Regions from separate parts of the Pseudarthrobacter sp. NS4 genome, predicted to be linked through region 2. Evidence: riboswitches for the same ligand, from Rfam matches in the RefSeq annotation. Region 2 holds a riboswitch; each other region holds the start of a gene.
What was found. A riboswitch is a leader RNA that binds a small molecule or an ion and turns the genes downstream of it on or off. The one in region 2 is predicted to bind thiamine pyrophosphate.

Region 1: it holds a riboswitch for thiamine pyrophosphate, as region 2 does, so the genes downstream of both, thiO (glycine oxidase ThiO) here and thiC (phosphomethylpyrimidine synthase ThiC) in region 2, are expected to answer to the same signal.
Region 3: it holds a riboswitch for thiamine pyrophosphate, as region 2 does, so the genes downstream of both, NXY83_RS19460 (ECF transporter S component) here and thiC (phosphomethylpyrimidine synthase ThiC) in region 2, are expected to answer to the same signal.

What each region holds. Positions count from the first base shown of each region.
Region 1 covers NZ_CP103288.1:2,889,796-2,892,055, reverse strand. Annotated here, with positions in the region: gene NXY83_RS13580 (RNB domain-containing ribonuclease) at 1-129, opposite strand, end outside; gene thiE (thiamine phosphate synthase) at 209-937, opposite strand; TPP riboswitch at 965-1,083, shown strand; gene thiO (glycine oxidase ThiO) at 1,076-2,260, shown strand, end outside.
Region 2 covers NZ_CP103288.1:2,559,438-2,561,697, forward strand. Annotated here, with positions in the region: gene NXY83_RS12115 (amidohydrolase family protein) at 1-695, opposite strand, end outside; TPP riboswitch at 774-881, shown strand; gene thiC (phosphomethylpyrimidine synthase ThiC) at 876-2,260, shown strand, end outside.
Region 3 covers NZ_CP103288.1:4,141,203-4,143,462, forward strand. Annotated here, with positions in the region: gene NXY83_RS19455 (ABC transporter ATP-binding protein) at 1-556, opposite strand, end outside; gene NXY83_RS19460 (ECF transporter S component) at 556-1,179, opposite strand; TPP riboswitch at 1,242-1,378, opposite strand; gene NXY83_RS19465 (heme-degrading domain-containing protein) at 1,456-1,998, shown strand; gene NXY83_RS19470 (hypothetical protein) at 2,109-2,260, shown strand, end outside.

The DNA.
Region 1 (2,260 bases), 330 kb from region 2:
TTCCGCGTCCTGGACCGCTTTTGCCGGATACGGGCCAGGCAGTTCCAGCTCGGTCCGCAGCGCGCTCAGGGCTTCCTCGAGGGCGTTGTTGTGCTCGTGGATGTTGGGAGCCAGCCGATGATGTGACACGAAAATCAGCCTAGCCCGAAGAACACGGGTTATGCATGGAATCTATGTCCCTGCGGCTGCTCCGTGTTGTAGATGTGACTTAGGAGGTAGTCCCGTCCAAAGCGGCGAGGAGGGCTGCCGCGGCGGCAGCGGGGTCGTCGGCTTCCGTGATGGCGCGCACCACCACGATCCTGCCTGCCCCGGCCTCCACCACCTGGTCCACGTTGGAGTGGTCGATGCCGCCGATCGCGAACCAGGGCACCTGGCTCCCGGCCCCGGCTGCCGCAACGTACTTGACCAGGTCCAGTCCGACGGCGGCCCTGCCGGGTTTGGTCGGGGTTGCCCAGACCGGCCCCACACAGAAATAGTCCAGCCCGGCCGGACCTTCCGCGGCAGCGAGGGCAGCGTCCACCTGCCCGGGGGCATGGCTGGAAAGCCCGATGGCAGCGTTGCCGTTCAGCAGCGTGCGGGCCGCGGCCAGGGGGAGGTCCTTCTGGCCAACATGGAAAACCGGTGCACCGGACAGCACGGCGATATCAGCGCGGTCATTTACGGCCCACAGCCTGCCGTGGCGTTTTGCGGCTTCCTTCAGGACCGCCAGCAGCTCCAGCTCCTCGGCCGCCTCGATGGTCTTGTCGCGCAGCTGGATGATGTCCACGCCTCCGGCGAACGCCGCATCCACGAACTCCGCGAAGTCCCCGCGGTCCCTGCGTGCATCAGTGCAGAGGTAGAGGCGGGCAGCCTTCAAACCGGAGGTGCCTTCAGCATTCGTAAAGGCATCGGTACCGGGAACTGCAGCAGCGGGAACAGGGGAGTGGGACACATTCATGGCTGCAAGCCTAGTTCCTCTACACTGGCCTCGTACTGCGGGAGCCCGCGGCAGCTGTCATAAAGCGCCGGGCTGAGAGGGCGTCAGAGCCGACCGCTTGACCTGATCCGGTTAATGCCGGCGTAGGGAAGGAGACACATGGGCAGCCAAGACCCTGCCCCTCCCGGGGCTCAGAACGGCACCATCCGTGCCGACGTCGCGGTGATTGGCGGGGGAGTCATCGGGCACGCCATCGCCTGGGAGGCGAGCCGTTCCGGGCGCTCCGTAGTGCTGATCGACGAAGCCCCCGGCTCCGGTGCCAGCTGGGCCGCCGCCGGGATGCTTGCCCCCGTGAGCGAGCTGCACTACCAGGAGGAGGATCTCCTGGAACTTATGCTTGCATCCTCCACCCGCTGGCCCGGCTTTGCCGCCGACCTGGCCGCCGCTTCCGGTGAAAGTTCCGGATACCTTGCGACGCCGACCCTCGCCGTGGGTGCCGACGCCGCCGACCGCCGGGCACTGATGGACCTGCGCGGGGTGCAGCAGGCCAACGGCCTGACCGTGGAGCCGCTGACTGTCCGGGAGGCCCGCCGTCGGGAACCCCTGCTGAGCCCTGCCATTGCCTGCGCACTCGACACTCCCGCCGACCATAAGGTGGATCCCCGGCTCCTGGTGTCCTGCCTGCGGCGCGCCCTGGCCTCGCATAACTCCGAAAGCAATGACAACGGACCGGCCGTGGCAGGCGCTGAGGACGGTTATGCAGTCCGGGACAGGGCTGTCGGGCTTGTGTGGGCCGACGGAGCCGTTGCGGGTGCCCGACTTGCCGGCGGCGGCAGCGTCCTTGCCGGGGAAACAGTGGTGGCCAACGGCCTGGACGCTGCAGCCCTGGCCGGCCTGCCCGAAGGGCTGCACCTGCCGCTGCGGCCGGTCCACGGCGATATCCTGCGCCTGGCGGTGCCGCGGCAGCTCCAGCCCCTGGTGACGTCTACCGTCCGTGGCCTGGTCCACGGCGTTCCGGTATATATCGTCCCGCGGGAGGACGGGACGGTGGTGATCGGGGCCACCCAGCGGGAGGATGCGCTGGCTGGAAGGACCAACCCGTCGTCGACAGGCGCCCGGTCCGATGCCGGCGCAGTATCCGCAGGCGGCGTTTATCAGCTCCTCCGGGATGCCCAGGTCCTGGTGCCTGCCGTCGCGGAACTTGAGCTGCTTGAATGCACGGCGAGGGCACGGCCCGGAACCCCGGACAATGCCCCGCTGCTCGGGCGGGTGCCGACGGCCGGCGGACCCGCAGCCGAAGGGCACGGGCACGTACCGGGCCTCATCATTGCCACCGGATTCTTC
Region 2 (2,260 bases):
TTGATAAGCGTCGGGACAATTGGCACTCCCTGCTCAGCGAACCGGGGAAGGTGCCGTGGCAGAAGCCCGGTGGCGTGCTCGATGCAGTCGATGCCCGCATCCAGCATCTGGTCCAGCGTGTCCTCCGCGAAGCAGTGGGCTGTCACGCGGGCGCCTTCGTCGTGCGCCGCCTGGACCGCGTCCCGGACGACGGCGGCAGGGAACGAGGGTGCCAGGTCACCGGCGCCACGGTCGATCCAGTCCCCCACGAGCTTGACCCAACCGTCGCCGTCACGGGCCTGCTTCCGCACGGCCTCCACGAGGTTTTCCGGTTCCACCTCGTCCGCGAAACCGCGCAGGTACCGGCGTGTCCGGGCTATGTGCCGTCCGGCGCGGATCAGGACGGGGAAATCCCGTCCGCCCTGCATCCAGCGGGTGTCGGCCGGGGAGCCGGCGTCCCGGATGAGCAGGGTGCCCGAGTCCAGGTCGGCCCGGGCCTGGTCTTCTGCGGCAGCGGCGTCCACCGGGCCGCCCGGCCCGAGTCCGATATGGCAGTGCGCGTCCACGAATCCGGGCAGGACCCAGCCATCCAGCACTCGGTCCGGCGCCTGCTGCGGGCGGGTAAACGTCAGCAGCCCGCCAACGGACCACAGGCCCCGCCGCTCGCTTCCCGGCCCGGTCAGCACGGGGCCGCTGAGTTCTATAATCTCCGGCATTCGACTCCCTCTTCCTCGCCAGTCAGGCTAGCACCGGCTATGTGACAAGGCCCTCACGGAAGGCTGTGGTAGCTTTCTTCCTGACCACACGGGTGCCCCTGCAGGGGCTGAGATCGGGCTGATGCAGCCTGCGACCGTTGAACCTGTCCGGGTAATGCCGGCGAAGGAAGTGAGTATTCCTTGAGTACACCAAAAGAACAGCTGAGCCCTGCCCAAGATGAGCCCGGGAAAGGGCTGCCCGGTGAAAGCCCGGCAGCTCCGGTCACCCGGTCGCTGAAGTCGCACTCATTGGCCTTTATCGAAGATGCGGCGTCAGGGATCCGGGTCCCTGTGACCGAAATAGCCCTTGAGCCCTCCCCCAATGGGGAAGCCAACGCCCCTTTCCGGACGTACCGGACCGCCGGACCCGGCAGCGACCCGGTGCGCGGCCTGAGCCCCTTCCGGTCGGAATGGATTCTGGGACGGGGAGACACGGAAGCCTACAGCGGCAGGGAGCGGAACCTGCTCGACGACGGCCGGTCGGCTGTCCGCCGCGGCGCCGCCTCCGCGGAATGGGAGGGCGCCCGGCCGGTGCCCCGCCGCGCCCTCGAAGGCAAAACCGTGACCCAGATGCACTACGCCAGGCAAGGCATCATCACGCCGGAAATGCGGTTCGTCGCGTTGCGCGAGAGCTGCGACGTGGAGTTGGTCCGCAGTGAGGTGGCCGCCGGCCGCGCGATTATTCCCAACAACATCAACCACCCGGAGTCCGAACCGATGATCATCGGGAAGGCGTTCCTGGTGAAAATCAACGCCAACATCGGCAATTCAGCCGTGACCAGTTCGATTGCCGAGGAAGTGGACAAGCTGCAGTGGGCAACCCAGTGGGGCGCCGACACCGTAATGGACCTGTCCACCGGCGATGACATCCACACCACCAGGGAATGGATCATCCGCAACTCCCCGGTTCCGATCGGCACGGTGCCGATTTACCAGGCGTTGGAAAAGGTCAACGGGGAAGCCAACGCGCTGACTTGGGAAATTTTCCGCGACACCGTCATTGAGCAATGTGAGCAGGGCGTCGACTACATGACAGTCCACGCAGGAGTCCTGCTCCGGTATGTTCCGCTGACCGCCAACCGCGTGACGGGAATCGTATCGCGTGGAGGTTCCATCATGGCTGGCTGGTGCCTGGCGCACCATGAGGAAAACTTCCTGTACACACACTTCGACGAGCTGTGTGAAATCTTCGCCAAGTACGACGTCGCGTTTTCCCTCGGCGACGGGCTGCGGCCGGGGGCGACGGCGGATGCCAACGACGCCGCGCAGTTCGCAGAGCTGGACACCCTCGCCGAGCTCACGCAGCGGGCCTGGAAATACGATGTCCAGGTGATGGTGGAGGGTCCCGGCCACATTCCCTTCCACCTGGTGCGGGAAAACGTGGAGCGGCAGCAGGAGCTGTGCAAGGGAGCACCCTTCTACACGCTGGGGCCACTGGTCACCGATGTGGCTCCGGGATATGACCACATCACGTCAGCGATCGGGGCCACGGAGATCGCCCGGTACGGTACCGCCATGCTGTGCTA
Region 3 (2,260 bases), 1.6 Mb from region 2:
CGGTGGGCTCATCCAGGAGGATCAGCCCGGGCCGCATCGCAAGGATTCCCGCCAGCGCCAACCGCTGTTTCTGCCCCCCGGACAGTGCCGACGTCGGATGGTCCAGCGGCAGGTGGGCAAGCCCGACGTCGGCCAGTGCCTCATGCACGCGGGTCCAGATGGCGTCGCGCGGCACGGCGAGGTTTTCCGCCCCGAAGGCGACGTCGTCCCCCACCCTGGAGAGGACCACTTGTGTTTCGGGGTCCTGCTGCATCAGCCCGGCCCGGCCGCGCTGCCCGCGGGGGGAACCGCCGTCGACCAGCAGCGAACCCGACTCATCCGAATCGCCCGCCTCGCCGTCGTCGTTCGCGTCCCCCAAGACCCCGGCCAGGGCATGCAGGAGGGTGGATTTGCCGGCGCCGGAGGGGCCGAGCAGCAGCACCCGCTCCCCCGGCCTGACGTCCAGGTCAAGGGCATTGACCGCGGGCCTGGTGCGGCCGGCGTGCCGCCAGCCCCAGCCGCGGGCGGTGACTGCCGCCGGCCGGACCGCTTCGGACTGGTGGGAATCTGCCTGCATCAGGAGAAGACGGGCTCCGTGGCTGCCTTGCGCGAGGCGAAGGAGCTCAGCACGCCGGTCTTCGCCAGTCCGCGGGTGGCGATCCAGGACAGGGCACCAGCGATGACCGCTCCGGAAATCGCGGTGAACACGATGTACGCCAGCTTGTCGCCGCCGGAGTAGGCGATGTTCCAGCCCCATGGCGCGAAGGAGTCGTTCAGGCCGCAGAAGAAGCCGGCCGCAGCACCGGCGAGCAGTGAAACGGGCAGGTTGAACTTCTTGTACACGAAGATCGCGAAGATGATCTCTGCGCCGAGGCCCTGGACAAGGCCGGAGAACAGCACGGATGCGCCGTACTGCGAGCCCATGAGGAGCTCCCCGGTGGCTGCAACGGTCTCGCAGAACAGTGCCGCGCCGGGCTTGCGGATGATGAGCATGCCCAGCACCGCCGGGATCATCCAGCCGCCGGCGATCAGGCCGGTCAGGGGCGGGTAAACGGCGTTCATCGGCGCAGACACTGCGGCCGCGCCCTGCGACCAGGCCCAAAAGATAACGCCACCGGCGATGGCGATCAGGGCCGCCACCACAATGTCCACGACACGCCAGGACTTACGGGTGGTCTTCTTGATTGATGTAGTGCTCATGTGATCCTCCTGGGAAACAGGAGGGGAAAGCGCGGCAAGCGGCACTTACTGCCGTTGCCGAACACTTCGAGAACTCGACTCCCTTGCGCCGGTACTAACCGGATCAGGTTCGAGGGTCTGCGGCTGTCCGCACTCTCAGCGCCCACCTGCGGTCCCTGGCCTGGCCAGTGCCGACGGCGGCGCTCCCCTGTCGTTAAGTGATGCTTGGTTGGTTGGGCGAAACTGCCCTGTTGGGCGTGGTCCAGTTTATACCCGGAGAGGGGTAGATTGTGGGCCATGACTGCCAATCCACCGCATGTGACTTACTTTGATCCGGACTCCGATGCCGCGCAGCCTGAGGGGTCGCTGGAAGCCCTCATCGGCCGTATCGAGGCGGAAATCCGCGAGCTCCAGTTCCCCGGCTTCTCGCTGGACGATTCGCTGAACCTTGGCCTTCTCCTCGTGGAGCTCGGCAAGGAGCGCGGATTACCCATCGCAATCGACATCACCAAGGGGGAACAGGTCCTGTTCCACGTGGCCTTGCCCGGCGCCACACCAGACAACGAACACTGGATCCGGGCAAAGCAGCGTACCGCCGCCCGGTACGAAGTACCCTCGCTTCTTGTGGGTTTGCGTGGCCGGCTCCGGGGCGGCCGGATCGAAGACCAGGGGTGGTTTGATCAAACCCGCTACGCCGCGCACGGCGGGTCCTTCCCGCTCTACGTCACGGGCGTAGGCGCAGTAGCCACCGTCACTGTTTCCGGCCTGCCCCAGGTGCAGGACCACGACCTGGTGGTGGAGGCCCTGCGCGAAATCCTCCGGCCGGGCGCCGAGGACTAGGCGCGCCGGGCAGTCCGGAGTTCCCGACTGTACCGGCTATGGACACTCCCGCGCGCGCGGGAGTACATTCGAGGCGAATGGCGGCATTTCCAGACCAGGAGGGCACAGTCATGACCGGACCAGCAACGGGGAACCAGGTCCGGGCGGCAGTGGACAAAGCCTGGGATGAAATGATCTTCATCGGCCCGGACCATCCCTACTATCCTTTGTTTGCCGAACTGGTGTCAGCCATCGGCAAGGCGTGGCAGCAGGGGTACGAGCA